DNA from 3 places in the Streptomyces sp. NPDC029296 genome. Region 2 is predicted to be linked to each of the others. Evidence: riboswitches for the same ligand, from Rfam matches in the RefSeq annotation. Region 2 holds a riboswitch; each other region holds the start of a gene.
What was found. Region 2 has a riboswitch for cyclic di-AMP ahead of ACZ4W9_RS11260 (C40 family peptidase). Riboswitches for the same ligand answer to the same signal wherever they lie in the genome.
Positions count from the first base shown of each region.

Region 1 (5,851 bases), on a different contig from region 2:
CGATGACTGACCCCAAGGGGCGGTGGACTACGGGTAACTGGTATTGGGACCCGTTGCGACGACGTGATGACGGCAGGGGCCGCGATGGCGTTTCGGATCCGCAGCGCAGGCTTTGGGGGGCAGGTGATGAATGGGAGGCTCGATGGACAGGGCTTCCCTATCCGGAAGACGTCGCGGCAGCGCTGACCGACCCTGTGGTCGGTATTTCTGGAGCGAGGCTTGTGAAAAGCAAGAGGGTGTACGACGTGACTCTCGACGATTCGGTCCTCAAGATTCACATTTAGTGGTGTCTTTGAGTACGGGTCCACAATTCGCCTTCGCGTAGAGAGTTATCGACGTGCTTGAGATCTTTCAAAGTGCTCTTGCTGAAATGCCGTGGTGGGCTGCTTTCCTCCTGATTCTTCCATTCTTTGTGCTGGGTTTTGCCCGCACTGTGCTCCCAAAGGATTCGCGTGACCTCTACATGTGGTGGGTTGCCTTCTGGGAGCACCGTCGTAAGCGTGCGACCTTAAGGAGGAGGAGATTGGTGTGCCGTCGAACTGTCACGGAGGAAAGGAGGCAGGGGCACAAACAGGGGCCGTATTCTCCTTGAGGGTGCGGGCGATCTCGTTGCGGTCTACGCACCTCTGGTCCTCGCGGCACGCCTGCTGCCGACGGGCACCGCCGCACACCCCCTCGGCTCGGACCGGCCCTGGCTGGACTCACCGGTCTGCTGATGTTTTTGCCCGGTGTGGCCCTCTGATCCGCCGGTTCTGCCGCAACCGCCCCCGCCGCCCCCTCAGCCCGCCGTCGCCTCCGTCGGTTCGGGCAGGGGCAGGGTGTGCCGGGTCTGGAGGGCCTTGGCGCGCAGGTAGCGGATGTTGTGGGCGGTGGTGAAGACGCCGGTGGGCACCCGGTCCCGGACGGTGAGGCCCAGCGCGCGCAACTGGCCGGCCTTGTCGGGGTTGTTGGACAGCAGGTCCAGCTCGGTGACGCCGAGGGCGGTGAGCATCTGGGCGGCGGCCGTGTAGTCGCGGGCGTCCTCCGGGAGGCCGAGGGCGGCATTGGCCTCGTAGGTGTCGAGCCCGCCGTCCTGGAGGGCGTACGCGTCGAGCTCGTTGTAGAGGCCGATGCCCCGGCCCTCCTGGCGGAGGTACAGCAGGATCCCGCCGCGACCGGCGATCAGCTCGACCGCCTCGCGCAGCTGCGGGCCGCAGTCGCAGCGGGCCGAGCCGAAGACGTCACCGGTCAGGCACTCGGAGTGCAGCCGCACCAGCGGGACCGGGCCGGGCTCGCCCAGGACGAGGGCGAGGTGCTCCCGGCCGTCGGTGAGGCCGTGGAAGGTGACGAGTTCCGCGTCGGCGCCGTAGCCGTCGGCGAAGCGCAGCGGTACCCGGACGCGGGCGCGCGGGGTGGCGGCGGGCAGGTCGGGCATGCGGATCCCTCCGGGACAGATGCTTCAGATTTGAAGCAATGGTTCGCGGGGACCCTATCCCATGCTGCAAAGCAATCAGGAGCAGGACGAGCGGCGCCGCCAGGGGACGTCGTCCGCCCCGGCCGTGGCCCCCTCGCCCTGCAGCCCGTGCGCGATCCCCGTGCAGATCGCCTCCAGCTGCCCCACCTGCTCCGCGGTGAGCCGGTCGAACAGCAGCGTGCGGACCGTCTCGACGTGTCCGGGCGCCGTCCGCTCCAGTACGGCCGTCCCCGCCTCCGTCAGCACCGCGAGCGAGGCGCGCTTGTCCTCGGCGCAGTTCTCCCGGCGCACCAGGCCGTCCCGCTCCAGCCGGTTCACGACGTACGTCAGCCGGCTGCGGGTGATCTTCAGGCTCTCGGCGAGATCGGTCATGCGCAGCCGCCGGCCCGGGGCGTCGGAGAGGTTGGCCAGCACGGAGTAGAACAGGTGCGGCATGCCGCCGTCCTGCTGGAGCTGCCGGTCGATCGCGTCCTCCAGGAGGCGGGAGGCGGCGATGTAGGCGCGCCAGGCGCGCTGCTCCTCGGGACTGAGCCAGCGGGTCGTCATGCCGCCAGTGTAGGTTTGTTCAAAAATTGAACCAAGCCGCCGCGGGCCCGCCTCGCCGCCCGCCTCCGGAAGAGAGAGCGCCGATGCCCCTGCCGTACGTGCTGCTGTCCGCCGCCGTCTCCCTCGACGGCTACCTGGACGACACGGGCCCCGAACGGCTCCTGCTGTCCAGCCCGGCCGACTTCGACCGGGTCGACGAGGTGCGGGCCTCGGCCGACGCCGTCCTCGTCGGCGCCGGCACGATCCGCGCCGACGACCCCCGGCTCCTGGTCAACTCCGCCGAGCGGCGCGCGGCCCGGCGCGCGGCGGGCCGGCCGGAGTATCCGCTGAAGGTCGCCGTCACCGGATCCGGCGACCTCGACCCGGCGGCGCGCTTCTGGCACACCGGCGGCGACAAGCTCGTCTACACCACCGACACCGGCGCCGTACGGGCCTCGCGCCTCCTCGGGAACACCGCCGACGTCGTCCCGCTCGGCCCCGCCCTGGACTGGCGGTCCCTGCTGGAGCACCTGCACGACGTGCGGGGGGTCGGGCGGCTGATGGTCGAGGGCGGCGGCACGGTCCACACCCAGCTCCTGAGCCAGGGCCTCGCCGACGAACTCCAGCTGGTCCTCGCCCCGCTGCTCGTCGGCGACCCGGCGGCCCCCCGGCTGTTCGGGCCCGGCGCCTACCAGGACGGACGCCTGCGCCTGCTGGACACCCGCCGGATCGAGGACGTCGTCCTCGTGCGCTACGCCCCCACGGCTCCCGGCACCGGTACGGCCGCCACCGCCGCCGACCGCCACTGGCTGCGCACCGCCTGCGAGCTGGCGGCCCTGTGCCCGCCGTCGCGGACGGCGTTCAGCGTCGGCGCGGTCGTGGTGGCCGCCGACGGCACCGAACTGGCCCGGGGACACTCCCGCGAGGGCGGCGACACGGTGGTGCACGCGGAGGAGGCGGCGCTCGCGAAGATCGACCCGGCCGAGCCGCGCCTCGCCGGCGCCACGGTGTACTCCAGCCTGGAGCCGTGCACCCGCCGTGCCTCCCGGCCGGCGCCCTGCGCCGAGCTGATCCTGCGGGCGGGGGTGCGGCGGGTGGTCACCGCCTGGCGGGAGCCCGACACCTTCGTCACGGCGGCCGACGGGGCGGGCGCGCTGAGCGCGGCGGGCGTACGGGTCGTCGTCCTGCCGGAGCTGGAGGAGCCGGCCAAGGCGCCGAACGCCCATCTTCTGCCGGGCTGAGCGTGCGCCCGGGCGCACCCGGGCGCACATACACCCAGGGCCCGGAATCCTTGGGATTCCGGGCCCTGGGCCTTCAGTAGCGGGGACAGGATTTGAACCTGCGACCTCTGGGTTATGAGCCCAGCGAGCTACCGAGCTGCTCCACCCCGCGTCGTTGTGACTCCAGTGTACGCCATGCGCGGGATGGTTCGCACACCGGTTTTCGCGGGCCCCGGGACGGGCGGCCCCGCGGGTCACGCAAGGTGACCGGACGAGCGCCGTACGCATAACATCTGAGTCACCATCAAAATCCCGAGTGACTGCTGAACCCTCCCGGGGGTCAGGCAACTCGCCCGCTTTGGCGGGATAGTTGCCGATAACTCCACCAGTAAAAAGCGTGTTGATCAAGGGGGACGGCTTGGAAAGTGACTGGCAGGTCTATTAACGTTCGATAACGCAGCGCGGTCGTCCCAGCCGTCACAAGAGGCGGCTCCGTGCGCACGCGCCGAATCCCGCGAGGGAACCGGGGAACCACCATTTGGGGTGAATCACGCGGATACCGTCGTGTACTCACGCGAGTCCACGACCGGATATACGCGCGTAGGAGACCTTCCTGCTCCGAACCCGTCAGCTAACCCGGTAGGCGGAGGAAGGAAAGGAGCGCGCCCGCGTGGCGTCCAACCGGCCTGTCCCCGAAGCCCCGTCCATACCGGCACAGCGCGAGACCGAGCCCGAGCCCGAGACCTTCGGCTACGGCGCCTACCGCGCCGACGAGGGCCCGTGGGAGGAATGGAACCCCACCGAGGACTCCGTCGCCCCGGTCCGCGGCCGGCACCGGGTCGCCAAGCAGCGCGGCGGCTTCGCGCGCAGCTCCACCGTCCTCGGCGTCGGCGTCATGGCCGCCGTCGGCGCGGGCGGCATGGCCAGCGCCAACACCGGCAAGCCGCCGGTGTCCATCTCCCTGCCGGACCTGCCCTCGGTCGGCTCCCTCTTCCACGACGGCTCCGGCGACGCCGAGCCCGCCGCCGAGGCCACCGCGCTCAGCACCGTCGCCGTGGCCTCCGGCACGGACCGGGACAGCGCCGACGCGGGCGAGGTGCTGCGCAACCGGATCATGGCGCAGGCCGAGCAGCAGCAGGGCCAGGCCGACAGCAAGGCGGCCGCCGCCGCGCTCGCCGCCGCCGAGAAGCAGACCGCGCGGGCCGCCGCCGAGGCGGAACAGGAGGCCGCCGCCAAGGCCGCCGCCGCCAAGGAGAAGGCGGAGGCCGACGCGGAGAAGGCCGAGGCCGAGGCGAAGAAGGCGGCGGAGGAGAAGCGGCTGGCCGAGCTGGCCAAGCAGTACGCGCTCCCGACCTCCTCGTACACGATCACCTCGACGTTCGGGCAGGCCGGCTCGATGTGGTCCTCCGGCCACCACACCGGGCTCGACTTCGCCGCGCCCACCGGCACCCTGATCAAGGCTGTGCACAGCGGCACGATCACCGAGGCGGCCCTGGCCGGCGCCTACGGCTACCGCACCATCCTGACCCTGGACGACGGCACCGAGCTGTGGTTCTGCCACCAGTCCTCGATCAACGTCACGGTCGGCCAGAAGGTCACCACCGGCGAGGTCATCGGCCGCGTCGGCGCCACCGGCAACGTCACCGGCCCGCACCTGCACCTGGAGATCCACCCCGCCGGCTCGTCCGCCGGCATCGACCCGATGGCCTGGCTGCGCGACAAGGGCCTCAACCCCTGACGGCCTTCCCGGAAGACCCGGGAATCCGGCGCCGGCGGCGGGATGCGATGAGCCCCCGCCGGCGTTGGCATGACGTATGACGTCACTTCGTACACTCGGCTCCTCCGACCTCGAGGTCTTCCCGCTCTGCCTGGGCGGCAACGTCTTCGGCTGGACCGCCGACGAGCAGACCTCCTTCGCCGTCCTCGACTCCTACACCGCGGCCGGCGGCAACTTCATCGACACCGCCGACGTCTACTCGGCCTGGGCCGAGGGCAACAAGGGCGGCGAATCGGAGACGATCCTCGGCGCGTGGCTGAAGGCCCGCGGCAACCGCTCCGACGTGGTCGTCGCGACCAAGGTCAGCCAGCACCCGGAGTACCAGGGCCTGTCGGCCGCCACCATCAAGGCCGCCGCCGACGCCTCGCTGCGCCGCCTGGGCACCGACTACATCGACCTCTACTACACCCACTTCGACCAGCCCGAGGTGCCGGTCGAGGAGATCATCGGCGCGCTGGACGAGCTGGTGAAGGCCGGCAAGGTCCGGCACATCGCCGCCTCCAACATCACCGCCGAGCGCCTGCGCGAGTCCCTGGAGTTCTCCGACCGCGAGGGCCTCGCCCGCTACGTCGCCCTCCAGCCGCACTACAACCTGGTCTCCCGCGACACCTACGAGGGCCCGCTCCAGGAACTCGTCGCCCGTGAGGGCCTGTCCGTCGTCCCGTACTTCGCGCTCGCCTCGGGCTTCCTGACCGGCAAGTACCGGCCCGGCGAGAGCGTCGACAGCGCCCGCGCCGACCGGGTCCAGGACTACCTGGCATCCGAGCGCGGCCGGAAGGTCCTGACGGCCCTGGACGAGGTCGCCGCCGCCCACGGGGCCCCCGTCGCCACGGTCGCCCTGGCCTGGCTGGCCGCCCAGCCGACGGTCACCGCCCC
Region 1 covers NZ_JBVHXT010000038.1:20,728-26,578, reverse strand. Annotated here, with positions in the region: gene ACZ4W9_RS29500 (hypothetical protein) at 1-284, shown strand, start outside; gene ACZ4W9_RS29495 (GTP cyclohydrolase II) at 779-1,414, opposite strand; gene ACZ4W9_RS29490 (MarR family winged helix-turn-helix transcriptional regulator) at 1,490-1,999, opposite strand; gene ACZ4W9_RS29485 (dihydrofolate reductase family protein) at 2,083-3,219, shown strand; tRNA gene ACZ4W9_RS29480 (tRNA-Met) at 3,297-3,370, opposite strand; cyclic di-AMP (ydaO/yuaA leader) riboswitch at 3,692-3,859, shown strand; gene ACZ4W9_RS29475 (M23 family metallopeptidase) at 3,869-4,936, shown strand; gene ACZ4W9_RS29470 (aldo/keto reductase) at 5,013-5,851, shown strand, end outside.
Region 1: linked by a shared signal. The riboswitch ahead of ACZ4W9_RS29475 (M23 family metallopeptidase) and the one ahead of ACZ4W9_RS11260 (C40 family peptidase) in region 2 are both predicted to bind cyclic di-AMP.

Region 2 (5,851 bases):
CAGGTCGTCATCGGAGGTGGCCAGCACGGCGAGCGCTTCCTCGCGCGTCGGCATCTCGCGCCGAAGCCCCTTGTCCACCAGCGTGTTCAGCAGGTCCATGAGCCACGATCCTGTCCTACGGGACCGCTCCCGGCCAAGGAGACTTGGCACAACGAAGACGGTTCATCGTGTGGGTATCGCCACACCCTGGGCGGCTGACCGTGCCGCTAGGGTCTGTTCGATACCTACAAAAGCACGGAGGAGCCATGGCGTTCGGCTGGATCGACGAGCAGGCCGAGGCGCGCCGCCGCGCCGGACTCGTGCGCACCCTGCGCCCGCGCCCCGCCGACTCGCCGCTGCTGGACCTGGCGAGCAACGACTACCTGGGGCTGTCCCGCCACCCCGAGGTCACCGAGGGGGCCGCCGAGGCCGCCCGGCGCTGGGGCGGCGGCTCCACCGGCTCCCGGCTGGTCACCGGCAGCACCGAGCTGCACGCCGAGCTGGAGCGCGCCCTGGCCGCGTTCTGCGGGTTCGAGGCGGCCCTCGTGTTCTCCTCCGGATATGCCGCGAACCTGGCCGCGGTCACCGCGCTCGGCCCGCACGGCTCGCTGATCGTCTCCGACGCGGGCAACCACGCCTCCCTCATCGACGGCTGCCGGCTCGCCCGGGGCGAGACCCAGGTCGTCGGGCACGCCGATCCCGAGGCCGTGCGCAAGGCCCTGGGCACGCGCGGGGGCGCGGCGATCGTCGTCTCCGACACGGTGTTCTCGGTCGACGGGGACCGGGCGCCGCTGGCCGGACTGGCCGCCGCCTGCCGGGAGCACGGCGCGGGGCTGGTCGTCGACGACGCCCACGGCCTCGGTGTGCTGGGCGACGGCGGCCGGGGCGCGCCGTACGCGGCCGGGCTCGCGGGCGCCGGCGACGTGGTGGCCACGGCCACCCTGTCCAAGTCGCTCGGCAGCCAGGGCGGCGTGGTGCTGGGCCCGGAGCGGGTGATCGCCCATCTGGTCAACGCGGCCCGGACGTTCATCTTCGACACGGGTCTGGCGCCGGCGGCGGCCGGCGCCGCGCTGGCGGCGCTGCGGCTGCTGGAACGCGAGCCCGGACGCGCGGCGCGGGCCCGCGAGGTGGCCGCGGAACTGCACGCACGGCTGACCGCCGCGGGTCTGGAGGCGGTACGTCCGGACGCCGCGGTGGTCTCCGTGCGGGCTCCGTCCCCGGAGCGGGCGGTGCGCTGGGCGGCCGACTGCCGCTCGGCGGGTCTGGCCGTGGGCTGTTTCCGTCCTCCCTCCGTGCCCGACGGCATCTCACGGCTGAGGCTGACCGCCCGCGCGGACCTCTCCGGGGCCGAGATCGAACGTGCTGTACGCGTCATCGGCGAAACGCGGCCATGAGTCGGCGTGACACGGCCGTGTACCGCCCGAAGACGATGGAATATTGAACAAATTCAAGCAGGGTGGTCGGAGTGGCCGGGATGGTCAGAGCCCGGTGACGAATCCCGTCCAGCTCTCGGGGGAGAAGAGCAGGGCGGGTCCGGCCGGGTTCTTCGAGTCGCGCACGGCGAGCAGTCCGGCCGCGGGGCCGGAGCGCGGCCGTGCCGTCTCCACGCAGTTGTTCGCGCCCGTGCTGCGGCTGCTGCGCACCCAGCGCACGTCGTGCAGGTCGGTACTGGCAGGGACGTTCCGAGGCAGAGCTGACATGGTGCCTCCTTACACGCCGTCACCTATCCCGGCGATGTAGTCCAACGAGTCCTCGGGGGAAAGGGCGTGGAACTGAAGGGTGCTGAAGGCCTCGGAGTAGGCCATGAGGTCTTCTTTCCGTTCCAGGTAGAGGCTACTCGTCAACTGGTCGAGAACAACCACGTCCAGATCAGAAGTGCTCGGAAATGAGAAGATAACGAAAGGCCCGGTGAGGCCGATATGCGCCCCCGCCGTGAAGGGCAGCACCTGGAGCCGTACCTGCGGCAGCCGGGCGGCCTCCATCAGCCGCCGGCGCTGGCGGGCCATCACCCCCGGACCGCCCACCTCGCGGCGCAGCACCGCCTCGTCCAGTACGGCGCTCAGCGCCAGCGGCGGGTCCGACCGCAGTACGTCCTGCCGGGCCAGACGCACCTCCACCAGCGTGTCCAGGCGGTCCTCGTCCAGGTCCTTCACGGCGGCCCGGGTCACCGCGCGGGCGTACTCGGCGGTCTGCAGCAGACCGGGCACCACCGTGGTCTCCAGGGTGCGCATCGCGCTGGCCTGTGACTCCAGGCTGATGAAGTCCCGGTACGTCGGCGGCAGCACACCCCGGTAGGCGTGCCACCAGCGGTGCCGGCCGCTCGTCTCCTCCGACCCCGCCAGTATCAGCAGCAACTCCCGCAGATGCCGGTCCCGCACTTCGTAGGCGTCCAGCAGCAACCGCAGATCGGCCGGTTTCACGCCGCTGGCGCCCGTCTCGATACGGCTCACCTTCGACTGGTGCCAGCCGACCAGCCGGGCCGCCTCACCACTGGTGAGCCCGGCGCCGGTGCGCAGCGTGCGCAGTTCGGCGCCCAGCTTGCGACGGCGTACCGCGGGACCGTTCTGCATGGCTCCTCCTTACTCCGTCCGGACCGCCCCGATACGGTCTCGCGTCGCGGAGTTCACCGCTTCGAGCGACAGATATATGCATATCTTGGTGGATCGCCCCCCGTGACCGTTCCGGTGATGGCAGTCTGACGGACAAGCACCAGTCCGGGACCGTACTCGAACCCACCGCTGTATGGAGGACCACGGTCCCGTTGGGAAAGGGACGACCTCGCCATGGCAGACCATCTGGAAGCCTCCGTCACTCTGCCGAGCGATCCCGCCTCGGTGTCGGCCGCCCGCTCCTATGTCGTGGGCACCCTCGCGGAGTGGGGCCTGCCGTCGGACACCGAGACGGCCGACACCGTGCGGCTGATCGTCTCCGAACTCGCCACCAACGCCGTTCAGCACACCTTCGGCCAGTCACCCACCTTCACGGTCGACATCGCGCTGCACCAGGACGAACAGCTGCGCATCGGGGTCACGGACAGCCATCCCCGGTTCCCGAAGAGACTGCCCGCCTCCGTCCAGCAGGACAATGGGCGCGGCATGGTGATCATCCGCTGGCTGACCGCGGAGTGCGGCGGCCGGCTCCGTGTCCGCCCGACCCGCGAGGGCGGCAAGACGGTCTCCATCGAACTGCCCTGGACCCTCCCGACGGCACCGGTCCCGGCGGGCCGGCCACCGGAAACCCCGGCACGCTGACACACCCGGCGCGGCGGCGGCACGGAGGGTCTTCGCGGGCGGATACGTTTCCTCGGCTCCTCGGCTCCTCGGCTCCTCGGCTCCTCTGCGCGGAACGAGGCCGGGGCCGGCGGACGTGTGCGGCGGTGCGCCCCGGGCACCGGTGCGGTCGATGTGCCGGAGCGCGTGCGGGCACCCTGGTGCGGGGGCAGGCGTGCGGGGCCGGGGGTGCGCCCCGGTGGCGCCCTGGCAGTAACGGACGCGCCCGGGCGGTGTGCGGAGGCCGAGGATCGCCGGTGGGCAAGGTGCCCCGACGGCGCCTTGGTGCCGACGGGCAGCGGACGCACCCGGGCGGCGCTCGGCGACGGCGGTAGTGACGTGCTCGGTGTCCCGGGGGCGGGCGGCAACCGCCGGGTACCGGCCGCGTCCACGTCCACGCACCCACGTGCCGGCGGGCAGCGGACGTACCCGGGCGTGCTGTGACGCGTCGAGGTCGTCGCCGGTGGGGAAGCTCGCCCCGTCGGCGCCCCGGTGCCGGCCGCCCGGAACGCGGCGAGCGGCGGTGCGGCCCCGGCCGGGCGGACGGGCCGCTCGGCCGGTGTGACGCTCCCGTCGGTCCGCCGGGACGCCTACCCGGGACCGAGCCGTCCCGACCGCCGTACGTGCCCGGGAGGCGGTTCCGCGGGTCCTTGCCCCGGCCCGGGTCTCGCCGCCCGCCTGTGCGCGCGGGAAGCGCTCGCGTCGGCGCCTCGGGTCCGTGTCCGGGACCGGGCCCCCCGCGCTCGCTTCCGGTTCGGGCCGTCGCGTGCGTGCCCGCTCGCGCCGCGTGAGATGGCGGGCCTACCCGGACGCACCGGCTGTCCCGGAGTCGGTCCGGGGCCGCCCGCACGCTCGCGAGGCGGCCGGGCCGCCCCGGGCCCGGCCCGCCCACGGGGCCGGGCGGGCGTCGGGGGTTGCCGGAGCGGCCCCGCTGCCGGAGCCGCTCCCGGGGCGGGGGCGGGTCAGCTGACCCGGCCGTACCAGACGCTCCTGGTCCAGATCTTCTGCAGCTTCACCACGTCCCCGGTCTTGGGGGCGTGCCAGATCTTGTTGTGGCCGGCGTAGATGCCGACGTGGTAGACGCTGGAACCCGAGTGGAAGAAGACCAGGTCGCCGACCTTGCGGTGGCGGGCGGAGACATGGTGCGACTTGTTGTACTGCTGGGCGGCGGTGCGCGGCAGCTTCTTGCCGGCCTTCTTGAACGAGTAGAGCGTCAGCCCCGAGCAGTCGAATCTGTGCGGCCCGGTGGCGCCCCACCGGTACGGGGAACCCTTCTTCGAGGCCGCGACCTTGAGTGCTTTCGTCGCGATGGTCGCGGCGGAGGCGTCGGTGGCGAGACCGGGCACCGCGATCGAGCCGCCCACGGCGGCGAGAGTGAGTGCCGAGGCCGTGCCGGCCCGGGCCATCAGCGACGGGACTCGATTGAGCGCAGTCATGCGCAACCCTTCGTCAGCCGCCTGTGAAGGATGACCTGTCGGATTCGGGCTGGCGAAGTAGCCCGGCCGCGTTGCCACGGCTTCACCCCAAGGGCTGCTCGGAACCTCCGCCCCGTGCCCGACTCTGTGTCGGACGACTGGACATCCGTTCCGGCGACCCGCCTTGCTTGGGTCCTCCACTCCTGCCGATCCACTCCGTCGACCGGTCATCCGGGCGGCGGCAGGACTCGGCGTCCGCCCGGATCGCCCCGCCGCGGTGGCGGGGGCTTGTCGTCAGACAGGGATCTTGACGCAGATCTGTCTGAAAATCCCAACGGAATCGGGGATTTGTGGCGTTACTCACCACTCACCCGTTCGGGTGGACAGTGCACCGTTCGAGGCCCCGTCAGGTCATCGTCGCAGCCCCGGACCTGGGGCGATGTGTCTGCGCGGCGACCCCTGGATCCCGCGTCGCGCAAGTCGGGAGACCCGGAAAGCGATCGGGATGTACACCGGTCGGCGGTACGCCGTTCGGGCCGTTTCAACTCCGGTCCGAACGACGCGTGTCGACGCGTCGGCGCCGCCGGGCCGGACGGGTGTCCGCCTCAGCCGGCACCATCCGGCGGGAGCGCGACGCGAGCGGCCCGGCGCTCGCCGTCCAGCACCCGCAGCGCCCGTGCCAGCGTGTCCCCGTGCAGCTCCGTCTCGCCCCGCTGGTGCATCAGCGCGAGCGCGTCCCGCAGCTCTGCCGCCTTGCGCACCAGGCCCTGAGCGGCGCGCAGAGCACCGTAGGTCTGCCCGTACCGGGCCGGATTGACGCGGCCGAGCAGGTCGGCGGCCTCCAGATAACGATCGATCAACTCGCCCTCGGCGCGGGTCAGGGCCGGTAGCGGCGGCAGGTCCGGCAGCACGGGCGGCTCACCTCGCGTCCGGTGCGCCGGGCGTGTCCCGGCGGGCGGGCACGACGGCGTCGACCAGGCCGTACGCCAGCGCCCCGGAGGCGTCCAGGATCAGGTCACGTTCCAGGTCCTCGTGGACCCGCGCGGCCGCGCGCCCCGTGTGCCGGACGAGCATCTCCTCGACGGTGGCGCGCACGCGCGCCAGTTCCCCGGCCCGGAGGATCAGGTCACCGGGCCGGCCGCGCACCGGCTCGGCCAGTGCCACCTGTTCGAGCACGACCCGGGCGCC
Region 2 covers NZ_JBVHXT010000010.1:83,361-89,211, reverse strand. Annotated here, with positions in the region: gene bioB (biotin synthase BioB) at 1-99, opposite strand, end outside; gene ACZ4W9_RS11280 (8-amino-7-oxononanoate synthase) at 246-1,373, shown strand; gene ACZ4W9_RS11275 (DUF397 domain-containing protein) at 1,458-1,679, opposite strand; gene ACZ4W9_RS11270 (helix-turn-helix domain-containing protein) at 1,689-2,549, opposite strand; gene ACZ4W9_RS11265 (ATP-binding protein) at 2,763-3,230, shown strand; gene ACZ4W9_RS11260 (C40 family peptidase) at 4,211-4,684, opposite strand; cyclic di-AMP (ydaO/yuaA leader) riboswitch at 4,688-4,830, opposite strand; gene ACZ4W9_RS11255 (hypothetical protein) at 5,269-5,574, opposite strand; gene ACZ4W9_RS11250 (ATP-dependent Clp protease proteolytic subunit) at 5,582-5,851, opposite strand, start outside.

Region 3 (5,851 bases), on a different contig from region 2:
CCGTCCGGTGCGGTCGACGCCCTGGCCGAGCCGCACGATCGTCATCCGGCGGTCCAGCTCGGTCAGTTCGCCCGTCGCCGGATCGGCGTCCGCGACCAGCAGCCGGATGGAGTTCGTACCGCAGTCGACGGCGGCCACACGGGTCACTTCTCGTCCCCCCCGGTCGTCTCGAGCGTCACGCAGGCGCCCTTGCGCCACCACTCGGGCAGCATCGCCAGGGCCTCGTCGCCGAGCGGGTTCACGCCCGGGCCGGCGGCCAGCGAGTGGGCGACGAGGACGTGCAGGCACTTCACCCGGTCGGGCATGCCGCCCGCGCTCGGGAAGCCCTGGAGGACCTCGATCTCGTCCCGGCGCCGGAGGTAGTCCTCGTGCGCGGCCCGGTAGGCGGCGGCCAGCTCCGGGTCGCGCCCGAGCCGTTCGGTCATCTCCTTCATCACGCCGTCGGCCTCCAGCGTGCCGATGGCGGAGGACGCCTTCGGGCACGTCAGGTAGTACAGCGTCGGGAAGGGCGTGCCGTCGGGCAGGCGCGGTGCCGTCTCCACGACGTCCGGCTGACCGCACGGGCAGCGGTGTGCGATGGCCCTGAGGCCCCGCGGCGGGCGGCCCAGCTGCTGCTTGAAGGCCTCTACGTCCGCGTCGGTGGGCTCGGTGCGCGGAGTGGGCGGCGGAGGGGTTTCCATGACTGGCTGTCGGAGACTTTCTGTCGGTTCACTGGTCGGAGGCGTCGGACTTGTCGACGCCGTCCCAGACGTTCGCGTACCAGGGCCGGCGGGCGGCCCCGAGGTCGGCGCGGGACTGCTTGGCCGCGCCGGGGTCGACGACCACGTACCCGGTCTCACCGGGCCGTACGTAGTGCAGCCGGCGGCGGATCTGCTGCTCGGCGTAGGCGTCGTCCTGCCAGCGCGCCTTGAGGTCCCGCAGCTGCTCGACCCGCTCGCGGGCCTGCTGCTGCCGGCGCTGGAGGTCGGCGATCTCCGCGCGCTGGGAGACGTACTGCCGCATCGGGTAGGCGAGGGCGACGACCATCGTGCACAGCACCAGCGCGAGCAGCGCCGCGCGGCCGGTGAGCCGGGAGCGGCGGGCCTGCCGTTTGGTCTGCGAGCGGTAGACGCGGGCCGCGGTCTGCTCGCCGAGCAGCCTGATCCTGGTCGCGGTGGAGAACCGGTCACGGTCCCTCACGCCCATCTTCCCCGCCTCCCGTCACACGCGCGTACGTCCCCGGACACGGTACGGGACCGGGTCCGGGGACGTACGTACGACTGGCTAGGACTTGCCCCAGGTGGGGTCCGCTCAGCCCTTGAAGCGCGGGAAGGCGCTGCGGCCGGCGTACACCGCGGCGTCGTCGAGGATCTCCTCGATGCGCAGCAGCTGGTTGTACTTGGCGACGCGCTCGGAGCGGGCCGGGGCGCCGGTCTTGATCTGGCCGCAGTTGGTGGCGACGGCCAGGTCGGCGATGGTGACGTCCTCGGTCTCGCCGGAGCGGTGGGACATCATGCACTTGAAGCCGTTGCGCTGGGCCAGCTCGACGGCGTCCAGGGTCTCGGTCAGCGAGCCGATCTGGTTGACCTTGACCAGCAGGGCGTTGGCGGCGCCCTCCTCGATGCCCCTGGCCAGGCGCTCCGGGTTGGTGACGAACAGGTCGTCGCCGACGAGCTGGACCTTGTCACCGAGCTTGTCGGTGATGGTCTTCCAGCCCTCCCAGTCGTCCTCGAACAGCGGGTCCTCGATGGAGACCAGCGGGTACGCCTCGACCAGCTCGGCGTAGTACTCGGTCATCTCGGCGGCGGTGCGGTTCTTGCCCTCGAAGACGTACGAGCCGTCCTTGTAGAACTCGGACGCGGCGACGTCGAGCGCCAGGGCGATCTGCTCGCCGGGGGTGTAGCCGGCCTCCTTGATCGCCTCGAGGATGAGGTCGAGGGCCTCGCGGTTGGAGCCGAGGTTGGGGGCGAAGCCGCCCTCGTCGCCGAGGCCGGTGGACAGGCCCTTGTTCTTCAGGACCTTCTTCAGGGTGTGGTAGACCTCGGTGCCCCAGCGCAGCGCCTCGGAGAAGGACTCCGCGCCGATCGGGGCGATCATGAACTCCTGGATGTCCACGTTGGAGTCGGCGTGCGAGCCGCCGTTCAGGATGTTCATCATCGGCACCGGCAGCAGGTGCGCGTTCGGGCCGCCCAGGTAGCGGAAGAGCGGCAGGTCGCTGGCCTCGGAGGCGGCGTGGGCGACGGCGAGCGAGACGCCGAGGATGGCGTTGGCGCCGAGGGAGCCCTTGTTGTCGGTGGCGTCCAGGTCGAACATGGCCTGGTCGATCAGGCGCTGCTCGGTGGCGTCGTAGCCGACCAGCTCGGGGCCGATCTGCTCGATGACGGCCAGGACGGCCTTCTCGACGCCCTTGCCCTGGTAGCGGTTCGGGTCACCGTCGCGCAGCTCGATGGCCTCGAAGGCGCCGGTCGAGGCGCCGGACGGGACGGCGGCACGACCCGTGCTGCCGTCGTCGAGGCCGACCTCGACCTCGACCGTGGGGTTGCCTCGGGAGTCCAGGATTTCCCGGGCTACGACGACGTCGATGGACGGCACGAGCATCTCCTTCTTGGATGTGACGCTGGAAGTGCGGGGCTGGTGTGCCTTGCGACTAGAGCCTAACCGTCCCGGGCGCCTTGGCCACCGACCGACCGTCCCGTGGACAGACCGACGGTACCTTTTGTTTTCAATCGAAACAAAGGGGTCCGGGGCGGCCGGGGGGCGCCGGGTGCCGGGGCGGGCGCGAAAAAAGCCCCGCCCCGGCGCGTACGGGGGAGAACGCGCCGGGGCGGGGAGCCCGTGGGGACGGGGGTGACCCGCACGGGGTCTTGCGGGGGGATCCGCCGGGACGCGCGGACCCCGGGGACTTCAGGGGTCCGCCCGCCCGTGCGGGTCCGTGGCTCTCGGGGGGCCCGCCGGGAAGTACGGGCCCTGGGGTCCGGCCGGGGGGCCGGGGATCACTTCAGGTGGAGCTGCTGACCCGGGTAGATGAGGTCGGCGTCCTGGACGATGTCCTTGTTCAGCTCGAACAGCTTCTCCCAGCCGCCCGCGACCTGGTGCCGCGCGGCGATGGTGCCGAGCGTGTCGCCCTGGACGACCTTGTACTCGCCGTCGCCCTTCTCGACCTTCTTGCCGGTCGGGGTGGTGACGGTCTTGCCCGTGCTGCCGCCGGTGCTCTTGCTCGTGCCGGTGGAGGCGGCCGGGCGCTCGGCGGAGCGGGAGGCGGCCTGCTGGTCGGCGGAGCGGGTGGAGGTGCCCGAGTCCTGGGTGGACGGCGTGGACGGGGCGGACGGCGCCGGGGTGCTCGGGGCGGAGCCGTTGTAGGGGGAGCTCGACAGGCCCGTGCCGCAGACCGGCCAGGCGCCCTTGCCCTGGGAGGCGAGGACCTTCTCGGCGACGGAGATCTGCTGCGCCTTGGAGGCCTTGTCGGCGGTGGAGGCGTACTGCGTGCCGCCGTACGCGGCCCAGGTGGAGGCGGAGAACTGCAGACCGCCGTAGTAGCCGTTGCCGGTGTTGATGGACCAGTTGCCGCCGGACTCGCACTGGGCGACCGTGTCCCACTGGGAGGCGGTGGCGGCGGAGGCGTTGCCGGCCGCCATCAGCGGGGCGGCGACGGCGGCGCCGGTGACACCGGCGAGCGTGACGGCGCGGACGGCCTTGGACGGACGACGGTGCTTGCCCTTGCCGGTAAACAGCATGGATCGATTCCCCTCACCGACGCCTACGAGGTGAGCTGTCGGGTTCGGGCCGGTTGAGTTGCCCGGCCGCGTCGTCCGCTTGCGCGTGACGCGGCTTCACCCCCAGCCGGTCCCAGCTTCAACTGCCGGGCCCGGCACTTACCTTGGGTCCCCCGCTCCTGCCTACGGCGCTTGGCGCGACGACTGTTCCCGGGCGGCCGCTGGCAGGATTCGGCGTGGCGGCTGCCGGGGCTCGTGGTGACGAGCGGCTTCGACCGTAGACAGGTGATCGCCGGAATTTCAAAGACGATCAGGGCTTCTGAGACTCATCCCACACTTTCGCCAAACCGGACATCAAGGCGTTAAGCGGGGCGTCAAGTCCCGGCGTTTTCAGCCCGTTTCGCCCTGGACATCCAGGGTCTGACCGGCGGTGATGCGGTCGGGGTCGGCACCGATGGCCTTCTTGTTGCCGGCGTACAGCGCGTGCCACCCGCCGTCGACGTCAAGGGAGTCGGCGATGGAGGACAGCGAGTCGCCCTCGCGGACCGTGTAGGTGTCCGGTTCGCGGGAGGCGTGCCGGCCGGACGGGGCGGCATTATGACCGTTTGTCACGCTTTCGTCGGCGCTCCCGCCCCGGTGGCGTCCGCCGGTGCCGACGGCGCCGGTGTCGACCAGGCTCCAGGAACCGGCCGCGCGCTGCGGGTTGTTCACGGCCCCGGGGTCCGGGGTGGCCGCCGGGGAGCCGCCGGCGCCCTGGGTGCTTCCGGTGTCCGGCGTGGCGGACTTGTCGGACTTGGGGGTATCGGTCCCGGTGGAACCGGTGCCCTTGCCCGTGTCCTCGTCCGCCGCCCGGCCCGCGTCGTCGCCGGTCCCGTTGTCCGCGCCCGTACCGGCGTCCTCGCCGGTGCCGGTGCCGGTGTCCGCGTCCTTGCCCTTGTCGTTGCCCTTGCCCTTGCCCGGCTCGGCGGTGGGCGTGCCGGTCGGGTCCGAGGAGGAGCCGTCGGCGGGGCCGGTGCCGGTGGAGGGTGACGCGTCCGGCAGCCCGGACGAGCCGGAGGCGTCGGGGGTCGCGGAGGTACCGGAGCCGTCGGCCGATCCGGACGAGTCACCGGAACCGCCGGCCCCGCCGGAGTCGCCGACGCCCGTGTCGACGTCCATGGAGCCCGAGTTGCGCGTCAGGCCGGACAGCAGGGCACAGGTGGCCCAGGGAGTGGTGCCCCGGTCGGCCAGGATCTTCTCGGCGACGGCGATCTGCTGCTGGCGGCTGGCCTGGTCGGCGCTGGCCGCGTACTGGCCGCCGCCGTACTTGTCCCAGTCGTCCTGCGAGATCTGCAGGCCGCCGTGGTACCCGTTCCCGGTGTCCGCGCTCCAGGAGCCGCCGCTCTCGCACTCGGCCACCTTGTCCCACGTGGTGCCGTCGGCCGCGTTGGCGCTCGCGGCGCCGAGCAGCGGGATGGCGATGGCGGAGCCGGTCACGCCGGCCGCGACGAGGAGGGCCGGAGCCTGGCGGGGGCGACGGTGTCGGCCGTTCCCGGTGAGCATGCAGAAGCCTTTCGAGCGACAGCAGGGCCGGCGCGGCGGTTGGAGCCGCTCGCCGCGCTGATGGGTGAACGTATCGGCAGACGATCACTTGTCACAAGTTCATGCCGCACAGATCACGTGAAGATCACAGAGTTGAGAAAGTGTCATCTCGCCGGGGAGAGACTGTGTTCAGGCGGTCGGCGTGAACTCCACCGGCAGGGTGCGCAGGCCGCGCATGATGAGCCCGCCGCGCCAGCGCAGCTCGGCCGGATCGGCGGCCAGCCGCAGGTCGGGCAGGCGGGTGAACAGGGTGGCCAGCGCGGTCTGGCCCTCCAGCCGGGCGAGCGGCGCGCCCAGGCAGTAGTGGATGCCGTGGCCGTAGCCGAGGTGCTGGTTGTCGCGGCGGCCGAGGTCCAGCACGTCCGGGTCGGCGAACCGCTCGGGGTCCCGGTCCGCGGCGGCGAGCACGACGAGCACCGGGTCGCCTTGCGCGATCCGCTTTCCGCCGATGGTCAGCGGCTCGGTGGCGAACCGCCAGGTGGCCAGCTCCACCGGGCCGTCGTAGCGCAGCAGTTCCTCGACGCCGGTCTCCAGCAGGTCCCGTTCGCCGCGGGCCAGGGAGCCCTGGAGCCGGGTGC
Region 3 covers NZ_JBVHXT010000008.1:34,554-40,404, forward strand. Annotated here, with positions in the region: gene ACZ4W9_RS09010 (Ppx/GppA phosphatase family protein) at 1-147, opposite strand, end outside; gene ACZ4W9_RS09015 (DUF501 domain-containing protein) at 144-680, opposite strand; gene ACZ4W9_RS09020 (FtsB family cell division protein) at 709-1,185, opposite strand; gene eno (phosphopyruvate hydratase) at 1,291-2,571, opposite strand; gene ACZ4W9_RS09030 (transglycosylase family protein) at 2,973-3,713, opposite strand; cyclic di-AMP (ydaO/yuaA leader) riboswitch at 3,719-3,900, opposite strand; gene ACZ4W9_RS09035 (transglycosylase family protein) at 4,083-5,234, opposite strand; gene ACZ4W9_RS09040 (cytochrome P450 family protein) at 5,403-5,851, opposite strand, start outside.
Region 3: linked by a shared signal. The riboswitch ahead of ACZ4W9_RS09030 (transglycosylase family protein) and the one ahead of ACZ4W9_RS11260 (C40 family peptidase) in region 2 are both predicted to bind cyclic di-AMP.